One region of the Planococcus maritimus genome, then DNA from elsewhere that is predicted to be linked to it. Evidence: a T-box and tRNA genes for the amino acid it is inferred to sense, from the RefSeq annotation. Region 1 holds a T-box; the other holds one or more tRNA genes.

Region 1 (9,559 bases):
TGGATACAGGGGGAAGACGATGAAAAAACGCATTGCCGGCCGGTTTACGGCCATTCTTTTTGTCATCGGCTTTATGAGTGCCACACAATACAACACTGTAAACACAGACAATAGCCGGGATTACCGCGACACTTGGGAAATTCGCCAGCAATTATCACGGGAAAAGCAAGTACATTCGGAGCTGCTATCGGAAATCGGCCTATTGGATGATACACTCGCCAAGTACAGTGATAAAGCGACTGAAGATCCGCAGGCAGTCTTGAAAGAGACGGTAGAAGATTTGCGCCGTTCCGCTGGCCTGTCACAAATCAAAGGGCCGGGGATCGAACTCGAGGTCAGTCCGTCGCTTGAAGCGGTCGCGCTCGGAAGTGAAATAACGGAAATACCACCGGATTTATTGATCCGCTTAGTAAACGAAATTAACCGATTCGATGGCATTGAACTAGCAATCGCCGGCGAACGTGTCGTCAATACGACGGCGATCCGAGACATTAATGGCTATACAACGGTAAACACAGACCCCATCTCGACGCCGCCTTTGACGATTGCCATTACATCAAAGAGCATGGAAGAAGCACGCAAGCTATATAGCTATTTGTCGGCTTCCACCATTCATGAAGATTTTTATATAGACGATTTAACAATCGCCATTTCCGAGCCACAGGAACAATTGACATTGCCGGCGTTTGACGAAAAGATCCAAATGGGGTATTTAGAAGCCGGGGAGGGGGAGTAAGTATGTGGATTTCGATTCTTGGATTGCTGCTGGGCATTTCGCTTGGCTTGTTGACCGATATCCAAATACCAGCGGAATACACCAGCTATTTATCGATCGCGGTGCTGGCTTCCTTCGATACACTCTTCGGTGGGATCCGTGCCCATTTACAGCAAGTGTATGATGATAAAGTTTTTGTCTCAGGATTTTTCTTCAACATCGCGCTTGCTGCAGGTCTCGCTTTTCTCGGCGTTCATTTAGGTGTAGATTTATATTTGGCGGCAATTTTCGCATTCGGTGTAAGGCTGTTCCAAAATATTGCGGTGATTCGCCGCATTTTATTAACGAAATGGTCCGAAAAAAAGAAGCTTGGTGAGGCAAATTGACGAATTGCAGGAAAATTTTCTAAGTTTCGCTATTTTACTTAGACAAGGTGTGTATTTTACAATAGAATGTAATGTAGAGAAGTTTTATAAGGAGGTGCCACGAGTTGAGTCAATCAGAATTATATGTAAGTTTGGATATCGGGTCTTCCTCTGTCAAAGTACTGATCGGGGAAATGACCAATAAATCGTTGCACGTCATCGGCGTCGGCAACGTCAAATCTAATGGAATCAAAAAAGGTGCGATTGTTGATATAGATGCAACTGTACAGTCCATTAAAAAAGCAGTCGATCAGGCAGAGCGCATGATTGGCAAAGAAATCCATGAAGTCGTGCTGGGCATTCCGGCTAACCAAGTGGCATTACAGCCAGTTAAAGGTATTGTGGCAGTGAACAGCGAAAATCGTGAAATCACAGACGAGGACTTAGAACGCGTCTTGGAAGCGGCACAAGTTATGTCGATTCCGCCAGAACGCGAACTTGTCAATATCATCCCTGAAGAATACGTTGTTGACCATTTAGGCGAAATCAAAGATCCGAGAGGCATGATCGGCATTCGTCTTGAAATGGATGGTACAATGGTGACGACTTCGAAAACGGTCTTACACAATGTACTGCGCTGCGTTGAACGTGCGGGCCTCGAAATTCGCGAAATTTATGTGCAGCCGCTAGTAGCGGGAAGCTATGCATTGACAGAAGATGAGAAAAATCACGGAACGGCTTGTATCGATATCGGCGGTGGATCGACATCTATCGCAGTATTCCGCGACGGCCACTTGCGTGCAGCATCAGTTATTCCTGTCGGAGGCGATCATGTAACGAAAGATTTGTCCATCGTCTTGAAAACACCGACAGAGCAAGCAGAAAAAATCAAGCTCGAGCACGGCCACGCGTTCTTTGACGACGCTTCAGAAGAAGAAGTGTTTGAAGTGCCAGTGATCGGTTCGGATTCTAGAGAACAATATAGCCAAAAATACATATCTGAAATAATCGGAGTTCGCATGGAAGAACTTTTCGAATTGATTTTGGATGAGTTATACCGTCTCGGTGTCGATGAATTGCCGGGTGGTGTCGTATTGACAGGTGGAATGGCCAAAATGGATGGCCTTCCTGAACTGGCAAGAAGCATTCTCCAAACACGGGTGCGTCTCTTCACACCTGAATTCATCGGAGTGCGCGAGCCGCAGTATACTACAGCGGTGGGCTTGATCCAATACGCTTATGCGGAAGATTTGTTCTACGGAAATGTCGGCCATAGTTCAGCGGCTGCACATTCACAGAAACCTGAGTACGTGGAGCAGCAGCCGAAAAAACAAAAGCAGCCGAAACAACCGAAACAAGATAACGAAGGTGTCGTAAGCAAAGCCAAAAAAATGTTTGATCGCTTTTTTGAATAAAATCATCATTGTGTCCGGCTTATGTTCAAAAGCTGAGCAATCTTAGGAGGAAAAAAGAATGTTGGAATTTGATACAAATATCGATGCATTAGCCGTAATTAAAGTCATTGGTGTCGGTGGCGGCGGTAACAACGCAGTCAACCGGATGATCGAACACGGAGTTCAAGGGGTAGAATTCATCGCGGTTAACACAGACGCACAAGCCTTGAACCTGTCGAAAGCGGAAACACGCCTGCAAATCGGCGGAAAATTGACGCGCGGCCTTGGCGCTGGCGCTAACCCGGATGTCGGGAAAAAAGCGGCAGAAGAAAGCAAAGAACAAATCGAAGAAGCTTTGCGCGGAGCCGATATGGTATTCGTTACCGCTGGAATGGGCGGAGGCACAGGAACTGGTGCTGCACCTGTCATTGCTGGAATTGCAAAAGAACTTGGTGCATTAACAGTAGGTGTAGTTACTCGCCCGTTCACATTTGAAGGCCGCAAGCGTTCAACGCAGGCAATCGGTGGAATCGCGACGATGAAAGAATCAGTCGATACATTGATCGTCATCCCGAACGACCGTCTTCTTGAAATCGTTGACAAAAACACACCAATGCTTGAAGCATTCCGTGAAGCGGATAATGTCTTGCGCCAAGGTGTACAAGGCATCTCTGATTTGATCGCAGTACCTGGTCTTATCAACCTTGACTTTGCCGACGTGAAAACTATCATGTCAAATAAAGGTTCTGCACTGATGGGTATCGGTGTCTCTTCAGGAGAAAACCGCGCTGCTGAAGCTGCCAAGAAAGCTGTTTCAAGCCCATTGCTTGAAGTATCTGTCGATGGAGCAAAAGGCGTCTTGATGAACATTACAGGCGGATCAAACTTGAGCTTGTATGAAGTACAAGAAGCTGCCGATATTGTTGCTTCTGCTTCTGACGAAGAAGTGAACATGATCTTCGGTTCGGTTATCAACGACAACTTGAAAGACGAAATCGTGGTAACGGTTATCGCTACTGGCTTTAACGAAGAGCAATTGAACCCAGCTGGACGCGCACCGCGTGGATCTGGATTGAACGCGAACCGCATTCAATCAATCCAACAGCAAAACCCGGCTCCTTCTATCCGTGAAGCACGCCGCGAAGAACAGTCCCAGCGTCGTGAAGAGCAGACTCCATATTACAACCAGGAGCCTCAGCGCCAGGATAAGCAAAGTGAAGACGCATTGGATATCCCGACATTCTTGCGCAATAGACAAAAACGCCGTTAATAATTGTGAAGAAGACAGCTGCCCAACCGGCAGCTGTTTTTTTGCTTGAACAAATCTTTATTTGGCTTTTAGGTCCAGCTGCCACGTATCCTTCATAATTTCGTTGAAAAATAGGCAGCTTTATCGTTTTCATGAAAGGCTGAATTGATAAATCAGCTTTAGCTTGGTACAATAAAGTGAACGTCTATAGAAAAGTTGTGAGCATATGAAAGCGATTAAACCGAAATTTGAAGAAATGGCCCATACATTAAATCAAATCAATAGCGGCATTGAAATCGTCGCAGTTACAAAGCAAGTTGGTGTCGATCGAACGCAAGAAGCCGTCGACGCAGGCATTCGACATCTCGGAGAAAATCGTCCTGAAGGACTTCAGCTCAAACACGCTGAAATCAAGGGAAATGTTTCCTGGCATTATATCGGTACGCTGCAGTCTCGGAAAGTCAAAGAAGTGATTGGGTTGATCGATTATCTTCATTCACTGGACCGTATGAGCTTGGCGAAAGAGATTCAAAAACGTGCCGATAAGCCCGTTAAATGTTTTGTCCAGGTCAATGTATCCGGCGAGGATTCCAAGAGCGGTTTTTCACCGGAGCAAGTTCCCGCTTTTATTGAAGCTTTAAAGGAGTTCGATAAAGTGCAGGTGGTTGGCTTGATGACCATGGCCCCGAACACACAAGACGAGGCACAGTTAAGAACAACTTTTAAAGGATTGAAAGAACTCCAGCAGCAGATAGTAGCCGGAAAATGGCAACACGCCCCTTGCACAGAACTGTCAATGGGCATGTCGAATGACTACCTGATTGCAGCTGAAGAAGGCGCGACATTCGTCCGCGTCGGGACCGCATTGGTCGGGTCGGAAAGTGAGGCGGAAAGATGAGCATGAAGGATAAATTCAAAAATTTCTTTTACTTGGACGAGTATGAGGAAGAAACAGTTCAAGAAGAGCGTAAGCAGCGTCCTGTGCAACGCTACGAAAAGCCTGCACCGGAACCTGCCGAACAGGCGCAGAAAAAAGCACCGAAAGCAGCAAAAGCACCGAAGCCAGTGAAAGAACGCCGTGAGAATTTGGAGGAAAACACCGTGCAGAATATCGTTAATTTGCAGAATTCATCTGCCTCTTCATCAAAAGTCAGCTTGGCGGAACCGCGTGTTTATGCAGAAGCGCAGGACATTGCGGAAAGCTTGAAAACGAAACAGGCCGTCGTGGTCAATTTACAACGTATCGAACGAGATCAAGGCCTTCGTATTATCGACTTCCTAAGCGGCACTGTTTATGCACTTGGAGGGGATATCCAGCGCATCGGCACCGATATTTTCCTATGTGTACCGGATACAGTCGAAGTGGATGGCGCCATCTCCGATTACTATCACGACGATCAACAATAGAAAGGTGCTAAAAATCGAATGATTCTTCTTATCAATATACTACTTGGAGCTATAAACATTTATTTCTATTTGCTGATTATCAGCGTCTTCATGAGCTGGGTGCCGAGTATCAAGGAATCTGCTTTCGGGCAGGCCATTTCCCGTATCACCGATCCTTATCTGGATATTTTCCGCCGCTTTATCCCACCAATCGGCATGATCGACATTTCACCGATTGTGGCCATTTTTATGTTAAACCTTGCAAGCCGAGGCGTCCTAACAATAGCCAACTATCTTATCTAACATGAAGCTGTATAAGCCGCAGCTGATATTGAAAGGCGGAGAATCCATTTCTCTGTCTTTTTTATTTGCAAAAGCGGAAGGTGTTTGACCATCATTAGCGAAAACTGCGTAGAGTCATGATTTCAAGAACCGGAGGGGAAGGCACGTGGAAGAGATATTCCAGCATTTTAGAAAAGACGAACAACAATTTATCGAGCAAGCCTCAGACTGGCTGCGGGATGTGGAAGATATGTATGCACCGAAGTTAACGGATTTCCTAGACCCGCGCCAGCGCTTTATCGTTCAATCGCTCATCGGCGCGCGTGATGTAAAAATGGCCGCTTCCGGCTTGTTCAAGCAAGCTGAGCGAGAACGTGTCTTATTGCATCCTACGTATTATGTGCCGGAAGAAAGCGATTTCCAAGTCACCATGTTCGAATTGCGCTATCCGGTTAAGTTCGTCACCTTGAAGCATCCAGACGTACTCGGCGCGCTTATGTCGCTTGGCTTGGAGCGGGGGAAATTCGGGGACATCCGGATTGGCGATGGTACGGTGCAACTCGCTGTGATGACGGAAGTCGCGCCGTATTTGCGCGCCAATTTTATCAGCGCCGGGAAAGTGAAAGTTCAGCTCGAAGAAGTGGACGATCCAGCTAATTATCTCCCAGTCATTGAGGAATGGATGGAAGAAGCGCATACCGTCAGTTCGCTGCGCCTCGATACAATCGTCAGCTCGGTCTATAACATTTCCCGTCAAAAAGCTGCCGCATTGATCAATGGCGGAAAAGTAAAAGTCAATTGGACAGCACAAGAGAACGTATCATTTGAATTGCACGAATCCGATTTGATTTCAGCGAGAGGCTTTGGGCGCGTGCAAATCATTGCGATTGAAGGACGTACAAAAAAAGATAAAATTCGCCTGCAAGTCGGCAAATTGGAATTGAAAAAATAAAACACGCTCGAATGTGGTGAATAATACTGAAATTTCTCGCCATGACAGGTATAATGAGTGTAACTATGCAGAGAGTAAGGAGAGATACGATGCCTTTATCACCATTAGATATACATAATAAAGAATTCAGCCGCGCATTCCGTGGTTACCAAGAAGATGAGGTTAATGAATTCCTCGAACAAATCATGAAAGATTATGAAAAAGTGATTAAAGAAAGAACGGAAATGGAAGAGCGCATGAAATCGACAGATGAGCGCATGGGCCATTTCACAAACCTTGAGACGACTTTGCAAAAATCCATCTTCGTCGCGCAAGAAGCGTCAGAAGAAGTCCGCCGCAATGCACAAAAAGAAGCGGATTTGATTGTCCAGGAAGCAGAGAAAAATGCAGATCGTATCGTTAATGAGTCGCTTGCTAAAGCACGCCGCATCGCGACCGAAATCGAAGAGTTGAAAAAGCAGTCGAAGATCTTCCGCAATCGTTTCAAAATGCTAGTGGAAGCCCAACTGGACTTGATCGAAACGGAAGACTGGAACACCTTGCTTGAATACGACCTGGATACGGAAAATATCGACCAGCTCGAAAAGAAAGAAGCAGGAAACGCGGCGAAGGAATAAGCCCGCTCTTGACGGAGAATGATTCTGCTTCTATAATTACGACATACTTATAAACGCATTGATGGAGACAGTACGAAACGGAAATCCGATCGAGCGAGCCGGGGGCGGTGGAAGCCTGGCACGGTGCCGTCTTGGAAAATCACTCCTGAGCTGGACCGGTGAACGCAAGTAACCGGGCCCGTTTCCGCCACGTTACGGTGTAGAGTTGGCAGCATTTAGCTGCAACAAGGGTGGTACCGCGAGCTTCTCGTCCCTTTCCAGGGATGGGGGCTTTTTATTATGCCTACAGGAGGAATGGAAAATGGATTACAAAGATACGTTATTGATGCCAAAAACCGAGTTTCCGATGCGCGGCAATTTGCCGAACCGGGAACCTGAAATGCAGAAAAAATGGGAAGAACTGGACATCTATAAAAAAGTTCAGGATCGCACAAAAGACCGTCCGTTCTTCGTACTTCATGATGGGCCGCCATACGCAAACGGCGACCTTCACATGGGACACGCTTTGAACAAAGTATTGAAAGACATGATTGTTCGTTCGCGCAGCATGATGGGCTTCCATGCCCCGTACGTTCCAGGCTGGGATACACACGGTTTGCCGATCGAGCAAGCATTGACCAATAAAGGCGTTAACCGCAAAGAATTGTCTTTGGCGGAATTCCGCAAGCTTTGTGAAGAGTATGCGTACGAACAAATCGACAGCCAGCGCTCACAATTCAAGCGGATTGGCGTGCGCGGCGATTGGGAAAACCCATACGTCACGTTGAAACCTTCTTACGAAGCACGCCAAATCGAAGTATTCGGTAAAATGGCGAACAAAGGCTATATCTATAAAGGTTTGAAGCCGGTCTACTGGTCCCCGTCTAGTGAATCTTCACTTGCCGAGGCGGAGATCGAGTATCACGATAAAAAATCACCATCGATTTATGTGTCATTCCCAGTTACTGACGGAAAAGACGTATTGGATGAAGGCGTCAAGTTGGTCATCTGGACAACGACGCCTTGGACGATCCCGGCGAACCTTGGAATTTCTGTACATGCAGATTTGGATTACGTAGAAGTCGCGCATGGCGGTTCGAAATTCGTCGTCGCTAAAGACTTACTCGAAGAAGTGGCGAAAGAACTGGACTGGACAGAGTACGAAGTCGTCCGCACAGTAAAAGGCCAAGAACTGGAGCATATCCAGGCGAAACACCCATTGTACGATCGCACATCGCTCGTTATGCTCGGCGAACACGTCACGACCGACTCTGGTACAGGTTGCGTCCATACCGCTCCTGGACACGGGGAAGATGATTTTTTGATCGGCAAAAAATACGGTTTGGATGTTCTCTGCCCAGTTGATGAGCGCGGCGTCATGACAGACGAAGCACCTGGATTCGCGGGAGAATTTTATGACAAAGCCAACAAATCGATCACCGAAGCACTCGATGAAGCGAGCGCACTTGAAGGCTTGTCGTTCATCACGCATTCTTATCCACACGACTGGCGCACGAAAAAGCCGGTCATCTACCGTGCAACAGCGCAATGGTTCGTATCAATCGATGCATTCCGCGATCAGATTCTAAAAGCAATCGATGAAACGGAATTCACGCCGGCATGGGGCGAAACCCGCCTGTACAATATGCTGCGTGACCGCGGAGACTGGAACATTTCCCGCCAGCGCGTGTGGGGCGTCCCGATTCCTGTATTCTATGCAGAAAATGGCGATCCGGTTATCACGGAAGAAACGATTGCCCATATCGCAGACTTGTTCCGTGAACACGGATCAAACATCTGGTTCGAGCGCACGACGGCAGAATTATTGCCAGCAGGCTTTACGCATCCGAGCAGCCCGAACGGCATCTTCACGAAAGAAATGGACATCATGGACGTGTGGTTCGATTCTGGTTCTTCCCATCAGGCAGTGCTTGATGAGCGTGAAGACTTGCAATATCCGGCAGACCTTTACCTCGAAGGCTCTGACCAATACCGAGGCTGGTTCAACTCATCCCTTACAACGAGCGTCGCGATTAATGGCATCGCACCGTATAAAGGCGTCTTGAGCCACGGCTTTACACTAGATGGCAATGGCCGCAAAATGAGTAAATCGCTCGGCAATACGATCGTGCCAGCGAAAGTGATGAACCAAATGGGAGCGGACATCCTGCGCCTTTGGGTGTCGTCTGTCGACTATACAGCAGATGTGCGTGTATCGGATGACAACTTCAAGCAAGTATCTGAAGTGTACCGCAAGATCCGCAATACATTAAAATTCCTTCACGGCAACTTGGCTGATTTTGATGAATCCACAAACCGCGTGGCATTTGAAGATATGCGCGAGATGGATCAGTATATGGTCATGAAATTGAATAAATTGATTGATACAGCTAAAAAAGGCTATGAGAATTATGAATTTTCGTCAGTTTACTTGGCATTAAACAGCTATTGCGCGAATGATCTCAGCTCGTTCTACTTGGATGTCGCAAAAGATGTTGTCTATATCGAACGTGCCGATCATCCGCATCGCCGTGCGATGCAAACGGTCATGCACGATAGCTTGATGGCACTTGTGAAACTTGCATCGCCGATCATCCCGCATACGGCAGATGAAATGTGG
Region 2 (9,559 bases), 820 kb from region 1:
AAGCCCCCCTCAAGATGAGATTTCCCATTGCGCAAGCAAGTAAGATCCCTCAGAGACGATGAGGTAGATAGGTTCGGGGTGGAAGCGTGGCGACACGTGCAGCTGACGAATACTAATCGATCGAGGACTTAACCAATAACTGAAATGCGTTTCCATAATTCAATGTCGATTTATCCAGTTTTGAAAGAACAAGAATTTTTGCCTAAAGGCAAAAAAAGACTTGTAAAACTCGCCAGAGTTGGTATAATAAAACTTGTCTTTCAAAAACTTTATAGTCCAGTGATGATGGCAAAGAGGCCACACCCGTTCCCATCCCGAACACGGAAGTTAAGCTCTTTTGCGCCGATGGTAGTTGGGGGTTTCCCCCTGTGAGAGTAGGACGTCGCTGGGCATACATACGGAGGATTAGCTCAGCTGGGAGAGCATCTGCCTTACAAGCAGAGGGTCGGCGGTTCGATCCCGTCATCCTCCACCATTTTTTACTCCATGCCGGAGTAGCTCAACTGGTAGAGCAACTGACTTGTAATCAGTAGGTTGAGGGTTCAAGTCCTTTCTCCGGCACCACTCATGTTTGAGCCATTAGCTCAGTTGGTAGAGCATCTGACTTTTAATCAGAGGGTCGAAGGTTCGAATCCTTCATGGCTCACCATTTTAATTTTATAATTGCCACGCGGGTGTGGCGGAACTGGCAGACGCACTAGACTTAGGATCTAGCGCCTTCGGGCGTGGGGGTTCGACTCCCTTCACCCGCACCAAGCGGAAGTAGTTCAGTGGTAGAACGCCACCTTGCCAAGGTGGAGGTCGCGGGTTCGACCCCCGTCTTCCGCTCCAATTTTATTATCTGTCCAATGCCCCGCCGGGGTGGCGGAACTGGCAGACGCACAGGACTTAAAATCCTGCGGTAGGTGACTACCGTACCGGTTCGATTCCGGTCCTCGGCACCAACTGTTTTATCAAATTTTATATTAAGCGCCCGTAGCTCAATTGGATAGAGTACTTGACTACGAATCAAGCGGTTAGAGGTTCGAGTCCTCTCGGGCGCGCCATATTTTTGTCATCATCCTATTCAGTCGGGAAGTAGCTCAGCTTGGTAGAGCACTTGGTTTGGGACCAAGGGGTCGCAGGTTCGAATCCTGTCTTCCCGACCACTTTATGGGGCCTTAGCTCAGCTGGGAGAGCGCCTGCCTTGCACGCAGGAGGTCAGCGGTTCGATCCCGCTAGGCTCCACCAACTATACAATTTAAAGATCCTGGCGGCGTAGCTCAGCTGGCTAGAGCGTACGGTTCATACCCGTAAGGTCGGGGGTTCGATCCCCTCTGCCGCCACTTTTTTAGGACCTTTAGCTCAGTTGGTTAGAGCAGACGGCTCATAACCGTCCGGTCGCAGGTTCGAGTCCTGCAAGGTCCACCATTCAATATTTATCACGGAGGAATACCCAAGTTTGGCTGAAGGGATCGGTCTTGAAAACCGACAGGGGAGTCAAATCCCGCGGGGGTTCGAATCCCTCTTCCTCCTCCATCTTTTAAAAAAATGAGTGGACAATTTTCAATTAATATTATTATCGCGGGGTGGAGCAGTTCGGTAGCTCGTTGGGCTCATAACCCAAAGGTCGCAGGTTCAAATCCTGCCCCCGCAACCAAATGGTCCCGTGGTGTAGCGGTTAACATGCCTGCCTGTCACGCAGGAGATCGCCGGTTCGATCCCGGTCGGGACCGCCATTTTTATTACTAATATGGGTCAGTAGCTCAGTCGGTAGAGCATTAGATTGAAGCTCTAAGTGTCGGCGGTTCGATTCCGTCCTGACCCACCATATTGCGGGTGTAGTTTAGTGGTAAAACCTCAGCCTTCCAAGCTGATGATGAGGGTTCGATTCCCTTCACCCGCTCCAACAATGGGCCTATAGCTCAGCTGGTTAGAGCGCACGCCTGATAAGCGTGAGGTCGGTGGTTCGAGTCCACTTAGGCCCACCATTGTTCCGAAGTAGCTCAGTGGTAGAGCACCGCACTGTTAATGCGATGGTCGTAGGTTCGAGTCCTACCTTCGGAGCCATACTGGGGAAGTACTCAAGTGGCTGAAGAGGCGCCCCTGCTAAGGGTGTAGGTCGGTAACACCGGCGCGAGGGTTCAAATCCCTCCTTCTCCGCCAGTAAGGCCCTTGGTCAAGCGGTTAAGACACCGCCCTTTCACGGCGGTAACACGGGTTCGAATCCCGTAGGGGTCATTATAAAAAGCGTCATGCATTTATATGCATGGCGCTTTTTTCTTTTTCTAATTTTTGTTCATGGCTTGAAGCGAAACTGTGAATGACCATTCCTAGTATTACCAAAATTAGCCCCGCAAGTGCGATTGTGGAAGGGAAAGCAATGCCTAAAAGTAAAAATTCACCTATTAGTGCAAATATGACTTCCATTGATTGTGTAGCTTCTACTGCTGCAAGCTTCGGCATGCTAGTTCTAACCATATCGGTCGCCATAAAGAAGAGTACAGTCGCAATGACTCCTGAACTAATCGCAACTATCAACGATTGATAAGCCTGAGAATTGGAGGGTAATCCATTTGTCAAGACCCCATAAATAGAAAGAACTAACCATAGAGGTAAACTGGCTATCGTCATTCCAAGTACACGTTGATATGCGTCGAGTTTACCTTCGCATACCTCCATCATTTTACGATTTCCAAGTGGATAAGCAACAGCTGCGATTAAAACGGGTATCAATCCCAACAATAAGTTTGAAATCGAAACATTGGCTAGGTGGTCAAGTTGAATGAGAGCTATGCCAGCTAAGATAATTGTAGAGAAGAGTAATCCTTTAATGGGTATACGTTGTCTGTGCATTAAAATTTGATCGGCTATAGGAACTCTAACGAAAAAAAGTGGAGCCATTAAGGTTCCAGCGATGATAGTAAATTGCCACGTTCCAGCAATTAACCAACCTGGTGAATGGGCTGCTGCAAAGCATAAAGGGGCATAAAAAAGACCAAAGCCTACAAAACTCCACACTATCCATTTAATTTTGTGCTTCTTCATTTCTTTGAAGAGCGGATACAAGTTCCCCCTGATTATTACGATCAACAAAAGGAAGGGGATCATAAATAGGTAGCGGAGCGAAGCGCTCCATATCCAATGGCCTCCTTGCGCTTCCATTATGGAATTGACGATAAAAGTGACTGCAAAAAACATTGCGCCGGCAAGACCAAATACAATCGGTTTCATAAAACTCCACCTTTTCTATATGTTATATCCAATATATCGCAGTTAATGAATTTTCACCATTCTTATTTAGTTAAGAGGGCTTTCGTTATCTAACTCAATAATAAAAAGCTGGTGACACATTGCCATCAGCTTTAGGATATTAAGATAAAAAGTAATCTACTAGTAAACCAATAGCTAGTAGGAAGTTAAATAAAGTATTCGTGATTCCTGTATCTTTCATAGCTGGCATTACTTTCAAAGGTTCAGTGTGGCGTTTGAATGTTTTGATTACCTTTACAGGCTTAACTACACTAAGCAGTACTAATAATGCCCATGGAGTGATAATGCCGAGCACTACTAATAAAATAATCCAGGCATAGGACAAAATAAAGAACCACATGAAGATGGTGACGGCAGCTGGTCTGCCGGCCAGAATGGCTAAAGTACGCCGGCCGCTTTTTTCATCCCCAACTATGTCTCGAATATTATTGGACATCATAATGGCCGCTACAAGCAATGTGCTAGGGATCGCGAGCATCACAGCAGTCGAGGTGATCGTTTCTGTCTGGATATAAAAAGCAACGATGACAATCAGAAAACCCATAAACAGTCCTGAGAACAATTCGCCAAGTGGCGTGTAAGCGATTGGATAAGGACCTCCGGTGTAAAAGTATCCGACTAGCATGCCGATGCCGCCGACTGCCAATAACCACCAGCTGGTAGAAGCTGCAATATAAAGCCCGAGTATTGCAGAGATCGCATAAAGCAAGAATGCCAGCGCCAAAACGGTTTTCGGTGAAACGCCGTTACGCACAATGGCTCCACCTATGCCGATGGATTCTTCATTGTCGAGACCGCGTGCAAAATCGTAGTATTCATTGAACATATTGGTTGCTGCTTGAATCAGCAGGCTTGCTATTAACATGGCTGCGAATAGCGCCCAATCTAAAGCGGTGTAGTGGATGGCGATCATTGTTCCCAGGAATACAGGGGCAAATGATGCGGTCAAGGTATGGGGGCGGGTAAGTTGCCACCAGACACGCCAGCCGCTATCAGCTTGTATCGAATGTGTCATTTCTATCTCTCCTATTCATTTCTTTCCAACCTATATTGTACTGCAATACGCAGAGATTTACAGCATATGTTGTGCTGAATTCCAGAGAAAGGGGTATGATAGAAAGTAGAGATTAAAATGTATCGCAGTCAGTTAATGCTGCAGTAAACGGAGGTAATCCGGTGAATTCACAATCGTATTCATCAACTGAACAGATGGAAGCGAACCGCTTTAGCGAGTATCGCTTTTATACAGAAACCATTGAAGTATCGACCATGTCTGCTTTGGCGTTTTTTGAGGCAGGGCAAGAGAAATATGAAGGCAAGCGGATGTTCTGGCAGAATCGGGAGAAGTCCTTTACGCTAGTTGGCCTGGGGCATGCCTATGTTCTCACAGCAGATGATTATAAGGGGCGGTTTAACAACATACAAAAAGATTGGAAAGCATTGAGTGCCCAATTGGTGAATGAAGAGACAGCCGTTCAGCCAGTGTTATTTGGGGGCTTTTCATTTGATCCTTTGAATGACCAGCCGAGCGAGTGGAGAAATTTCCCTCAGGCTTATTTTGCCGTCCCGACTTTTCAGCTGATTATTAAAGGAGAGCAGGCTTATGTTAGTGTCCACCTGATCACGAAGGCACCGAATAGTTTTGCGGATTTTGAAGCACTTCGGAAAGAACGTGACCGGCTGATTCACGCAGCGCAAGTATCCGAGCCAAAAGCGTATCAAAAGCCCCGAGTCGCCGAAAAGAAAGAATTAAAAAAAGATGAGTATATGCGTTCTATTGAAAAGGTCACTCAAGTGATTCGTTCGGGCGAAGTGGATAAAGTTGTGATTGCAAGGGCGCTTGGTCTTTGTTTTGATGAAGTCCTATCCCCGGCATCGGCTCTATATCAGGCGGCGAATGAGCAGCCTGAAAGCTTTTTATTCGGCTTGGAAGCAGGAGAGCAATTTTTCTTTGGCGCAACGCCAGAGCGCCTTGTTAAAGTAGAGCAGCAAAAAGCATTGTCTACGTGCTTAGCGGGATCTACACCTCGTGGACAATCCGTAGAACAAGACGAAGCATTAGGAAAAGCTTTGCTCGGTGATTCCAAAAATCGTTCTGAACATCAATATGTGGTTCAAATGATCGGGGATGTATTTAAGGAACATTGTATAGATCCACGGATTCCGCAGCATCCGAAACTGATGAAAATCCGAGATATCCAACATTTATATACTCCGGTAGAAGGGGAACTCAAAAATGGCAGTTCGCTACTGGATCTTGTCGAAGCGCTCCATCCTACGCCAGCACTAGGCGGGGAACCGAAACAGCAGGCGCTCAGCTTGATCCGTTCTTATGAGCCTTTGAATAGAGGCTATTATGCGGCACCGATCGGTTGGATCGATGCGAAAGGCGACGGTGAATTCGCCGTAGCGATTCGCTCGGCGTTATTGGATGGGGATAAAGCTTATTTATTCGCAGGCGGTGGCATTGTGGCAGATTCTACGCCGGAAGCGGAATACGATGAGACATGGGTGAAGTTCCGCCCAATGCTTCGTGTACTGGGAGGAAATTTACATGACGAATCGTGAATTTTTAACTGAATATGTATTAGCTTTTACACATTCTTTGCTCCATGCGGGGGTAACGAAAGCAGTTATTAGCCCAGGTTCGCGTTCCACTCCACTTGCTTATGCATTCATGAAACAGCAAGGGATTGAGACTTATCGTCAAATAGATGAACGTTCAGCCGGCTTTTACGCGCTCGGTTTGGCGAAAGCGTCAAACGCCCCGGTCGTTTTGCTTTGTACATCAGGCACTGCAGCAGCTAATTATTTTCCGGCCATCGTAGAAGCCTATTATGCGCGTGTGCCTCTTATTGTCGTCACGGCAGACCGTCCGCATGAACTGCGCGAAGTTGGGGCCCCGCAAGCAATTAATCAAATCAACTTATTCGGATCTCATGTTAAGTGGTCAGTCGATCTGGCACTGCCAGAGCAAGGCAATCATCTGGATTCGTTGAAACGCCATTTGGGGCGTGCCGCCACCTTAGCTAAAACAGCGCCTAAGGGCCCGGTCCATCTGAATGTGCCATTCCGGGAACCGCTTAGCATTGATTTCGATCAAGCTTATGTAAGTGGCACTGAATTATATCGTTTCGAAAGCGGCGAGCGGTTAACTGATAAAGCAGCTGATTTCTTAACAGAAGTGTTCACGCAGTCTCGCGGTCTGCTGATTGCGGGAGAAAACACCGGTGAGATACCAGTTGAGCAATGGGAATTTATCCGCCGTCTCGGCTGGCCGGTGCTTGCCGATCCGTTGTCGAATTTACGGGCAAATGTGCCAGCGGATCTTCATGAGCTCATTATCGATTCCTATGATGCGTTGCTGAAAAATGCTGAATTCGCTGATCGTGTAGCGCCGGATGCCGTAGTAAGAATCGGGCCTCAGCCTGTGTCTAAGCCGCTCAGCTTATTCTTGAGGAAAGCCAAGCCAGCGCGTTATGTCGTGTTGGATGAAAGTCCGATGCTGAGAGATCCACAATCAGCAGCCACGCATCATATCCAGCAGCATTTTTCTGCCTTGTGGCAGTTGAAATTGAACGCGAAATCTTCTCATCCGTACTTGAGTCTTTGGATAACAGCACAAAAATTGGTGCAGGAGACAATGGAGACTCATTGTCAGGAAGAATTGGACGAAGGGGTGTTAGCAAAAGCCTTTTTCGATGAGCTGAACGATTGCGATTTGACCGTCAGCAGCAGTATGCCAATCCGGGATGCCGATACGTATTTCCAAACGACGCAGCGGGACGTGCGAATTTTTGCCAACCGCGGCGCTAATGGCATTGATGGGGTGGTATCGACAGCTTTCGGGATCCAGGCAGCAAACAAACGGCCTGGGTATCTATTGATCGGGGATTTGGCCTTGCTGCATGATTTAAACGGCTTGATCGCTTCGAAACTGCAGCATGCGGATATGACGATTGTTGTGATGAATAATGACGGCGGCGGGATCTTCTCTTATTTGCCACAGTCGAAAGAAGAGCGCTATTATGAGGATCTTTTTGGTACCCCGACCGGGATTCAATTCAAAGCGGCAGCTGAAATGTATGATGCCGAGTACTTCCCTGTAAAAACAACAGCAGAATTGCAGGCGGCGCTTCGGATGCCGAAAGAAAAACCGGTGCGTATTTTAGAAGTGGCAACAGACCGAGCCAATAACGTAAAGATCCACCGAAAATTGTGGAGCCGGCTGGATGAGGAGCTAGACGCATGGAATTGATGGCCAATGGGATCCGCTACCATATTGAAATGACAGGAGATGAAGACTGTCCTGTTTTGGTCCTGCTGCACGGTTTTACGGGCAGCACGGCCACATGGAACCCGGTAATCGAACACTGGCCTGATTTCCGTGTAGTGGCAATTGATTTGATAGGCCATGGCAAATCGGATAGCCCGACAGATAAAAACCGTTATGCCATGGAGCGGCAATTAGAGGACCTGGAAAGCATTTTTGAAAAATTGGATTTGAATGGATTTAGCTTGCTTGGCTATTCGATGGGCGGGCGCACAGCACTTGCGTATGCTTGTGAATATCCAGACAGAATTAATGAGCTTATTTTAGAAAGCGCGTCACCCGGCTTGCTGCTGGAAGCCGAAAGATTACAGCGGCAAGAGGCGGATGCCCGACTGGCACAAGAAATTTTGAAATTTGGTATTAAGCCTTTTGTTGCCAAATGGGAAAATATTTCGTTGTTTGATAGCCAGAAATCTTTACCCAAAAACGTGCAGCAACAAATAAGACAAGAACGGCTAGCCCAATCTGCACAAGGATTATCGAATAGTTTGCTTGGCATGGGCACAGGTTCACAGCGTTCTTACTGGAATTGCTTGCAAGATCTAAACGTACCGGTGTTGCTGTTAACCGGGGAACTGGATTCGAAGTTTTGCGCCATTGCCCAGAGGGTGCAGCAATTATTGCCGAATGCGGAACACCGTATCATTTCAGCAGGACATGCGATTCATGTGGAAAAACCGGCTGAATTTGCTACAATGGTTATGGAACGATTAAATCAGAATTACTGAGGAGGACTAGAATGTCAACACGTCAATGGGTTACAGAACTTACATATGAAGACATTAAATACGAAACATATAATGGGATTGCGAAAATCACCATTAACCGTCCGGAAGTGCGCAATGCCTTCCGTCCGAAAACGGTTCACGAATTGATCGACGCGTTTTCACGTGCGCGTGACAACTCTGATGTTGGGGTCATCGTCTTGACAGGCGAAGGCGAAAAAGCATTCTGTTCAGGCGGAGACCAATCTGTCCGTGGACACGGCGGTTATGTCGGGGAAGATGAAATCCCGCGTCTTAACGTCCTGGACTTGCAGCGCTTGATCCGCGTCATTCCAAAACCGGTTGTCGCAATGGTTGCTGGATTCGCAATCGGCGGCGGACACGTACTTCACGTTGTTTGTGATTTGACGATTGCAGCGGATAACGCACGTTTCGGCCAAACAGGACCGCGCGTCGGTTCATTTGATGCAGGCTACGGCTCTGGCTATCTAGCGCGTATCATCGGGCACAAGAAAGCACGCGAAATCTGGTATTTGTGCCGTCAGTACGATGCACAAGAAGCGCTGGATATGGGCCTTGTCAACACAGTCGTACCTTACGAGCAATTGGAAGACGAGACGGTGAAATGGTGCGAGGAAATGCTCGAAATGAGCCCGACTGCATTGCGCTTCGTCAAAGCAGCGATGAATGCGGATACGGACGGCCTTGCTGGGCTTCAGCAAATGGCTGGCGATGCAACATTGCTTTACTACACTACGGATGAAGCAAAAGAAGGCCGCGATGCGTTCAAAGAAAAACGCAAACCGGACTTTGGCCAATTCCCACGTTTCCCTTGATTATATGAATGAATTGAGCTGTCTTCTTCGGAGGCAGCTTTTTTTCAATCAATCGGCTATAAAAGAAAGGATTTTGAAGATGACTTATCCGAATTGGTTGACTCAACGTGCTTATGTGACGGGCAATCAACTGGCTTTATCATTTAGTGAGGATAACTGGACATTCGCAGAAATAAACGCTATCGCACTTGACTATGCCGGAAAACTGGCGCATTTTGGCATCACGGAACAATCACGAGTGGCTTTATTGGCGAAATCGAATGCTGAAGCGGTTTTTGTCATGTATGGCTGCTTACATCTTGGCTGTGAAATGGTCATGCTCAATGAACGGCTCGCCGCAGCGGAACTGGCTTATCAAATCGAAGATGCGGGCGTGGACCGAGTATTTGCGGATGCTGAATTAATCGAAAAAG

Evidence for each region. A T-box is a leader RNA that pairs with one kind of tRNA and senses whether it is charged. The one in region 1 lies ahead of ileS (isoleucine--tRNA ligase), so its partner is inferred to be a tRNA-Ile.
Region 2: it has a tRNA-Ile gene. The T-box ahead of ileS (isoleucine--tRNA ligase) is inferred to sense a tRNA for this amino acid. The anticodon was not compared.

The regions. Positions count from the first base shown of each region.
Region 1 covers NZ_CP016538.2:2,021,589-2,031,147, reverse strand. Annotated here, with positions in the region: gene BBI11_RS10230 (DUF881 domain-containing protein) at 1-23, shown strand, start outside; gene BBI11_RS10225 (DUF881 domain-containing protein) at 20-736, shown strand; gene BBI11_RS10220 (small basic family protein) at 739-1,101, shown strand; gene ftsA (cell division protein FtsA) at 1,206-2,495, shown strand; gene ftsZ (cell division protein FtsZ) at 2,554-3,744, shown strand; gene BBI11_RS10205 (YggS family pyridoxal phosphate-dependent enzyme) at 3,950-4,621, shown strand; gene BBI11_RS10200 (cell division protein SepF) at 4,618-5,130, shown strand; gene BBI11_RS10195 (YggT family protein) at 5,149-5,412, shown strand; gene BBI11_RS10190 (YlmH family RNA-binding protein) at 5,558-6,343, shown strand; gene BBI11_RS10185 (DivIVA domain-containing protein) at 6,433-6,960, shown strand; T-box leader at 7,010-7,218, shown strand; gene ileS (isoleucine--tRNA ligase) at 7,262-9,559, shown strand, end outside.
Region 2 covers NZ_CP016538.2:1,204,220-1,213,778, forward strand. Annotated here, with positions in the region: rRNA gene BBI11_RS06000 (23S ribosomal RNA) at 1-136, shown strand, start outside; rRNA gene rrf (5S ribosomal RNA) at 276-391, shown strand; tRNA gene BBI11_RS06010 (tRNA-Val) at 400-475, shown strand; tRNA gene BBI11_RS06015 (tRNA-Thr) at 489-564, shown strand; tRNA gene BBI11_RS06020 (tRNA-Lys) at 574-649, shown strand; tRNA gene BBI11_RS06025 (tRNA-Leu) at 671-755, shown strand; tRNA gene BBI11_RS06030 (tRNA-Gly) at 757-831, shown strand; tRNA gene BBI11_RS06035 (tRNA-Leu) at 856-944, shown strand; tRNA gene BBI11_RS06040 (tRNA-Arg) at 970-1,046, shown strand; tRNA gene BBI11_RS06045 (tRNA-Pro) at 1,072-1,148, shown strand; tRNA gene BBI11_RS06050 (tRNA-Ala) at 1,155-1,230, shown strand; tRNA gene BBI11_RS06055 (tRNA-Met) at 1,252-1,325, shown strand; tRNA gene BBI11_RS06060 (tRNA-Ile) at 1,334-1,410, shown strand; tRNA gene BBI11_RS06065 (tRNA-Ser) at 1,426-1,518, shown strand; tRNA gene BBI11_RS06070 (tRNA-Met) at 1,563-1,639, shown strand; tRNA gene BBI11_RS06075 (tRNA-Asp) at 1,643-1,718, shown strand; tRNA gene BBI11_RS06080 (tRNA-Phe) at 1,735-1,810, shown strand; tRNA gene BBI11_RS06085 (tRNA-Gly) at 1,815-1,888, shown strand; tRNA gene BBI11_RS06090 (tRNA-Ile) at 1,894-1,970, shown strand; tRNA gene BBI11_RS06095 (tRNA-Asn) at 1,975-2,049, shown strand; tRNA gene BBI11_RS06100 (tRNA-Ser) at 2,054-2,145, shown strand; tRNA gene BBI11_RS06105 (tRNA-Glu) at 2,150-2,220, shown strand; gene BBI11_RS06110 (DMT family transporter) at 2,233-3,213, opposite strand; gene BBI11_RS06115 (1,4-dihydroxy-2-naphthoate polyprenyltransferase) at 3,353-4,267, opposite strand; gene BBI11_RS06120 (isochorismate synthase) at 4,429-5,820, shown strand; gene menD (2-succinyl-5-enolpyruvyl-6-hydroxy-3-cyclohexene-1-carboxylic-acid synthase) at 5,807-7,510, shown strand; gene menH (2-succinyl-6-hydroxy-2,4-cyclohexadiene-1-carboxylate synthase) at 7,501-8,313, shown strand; gene menB (1,4-dihydroxy-2-naphthoyl-CoA synthase) at 8,325-9,146, shown strand; gene BBI11_RS06140 (o-succinylbenzoate--CoA ligase) at 9,226-9,559, shown strand, end outside.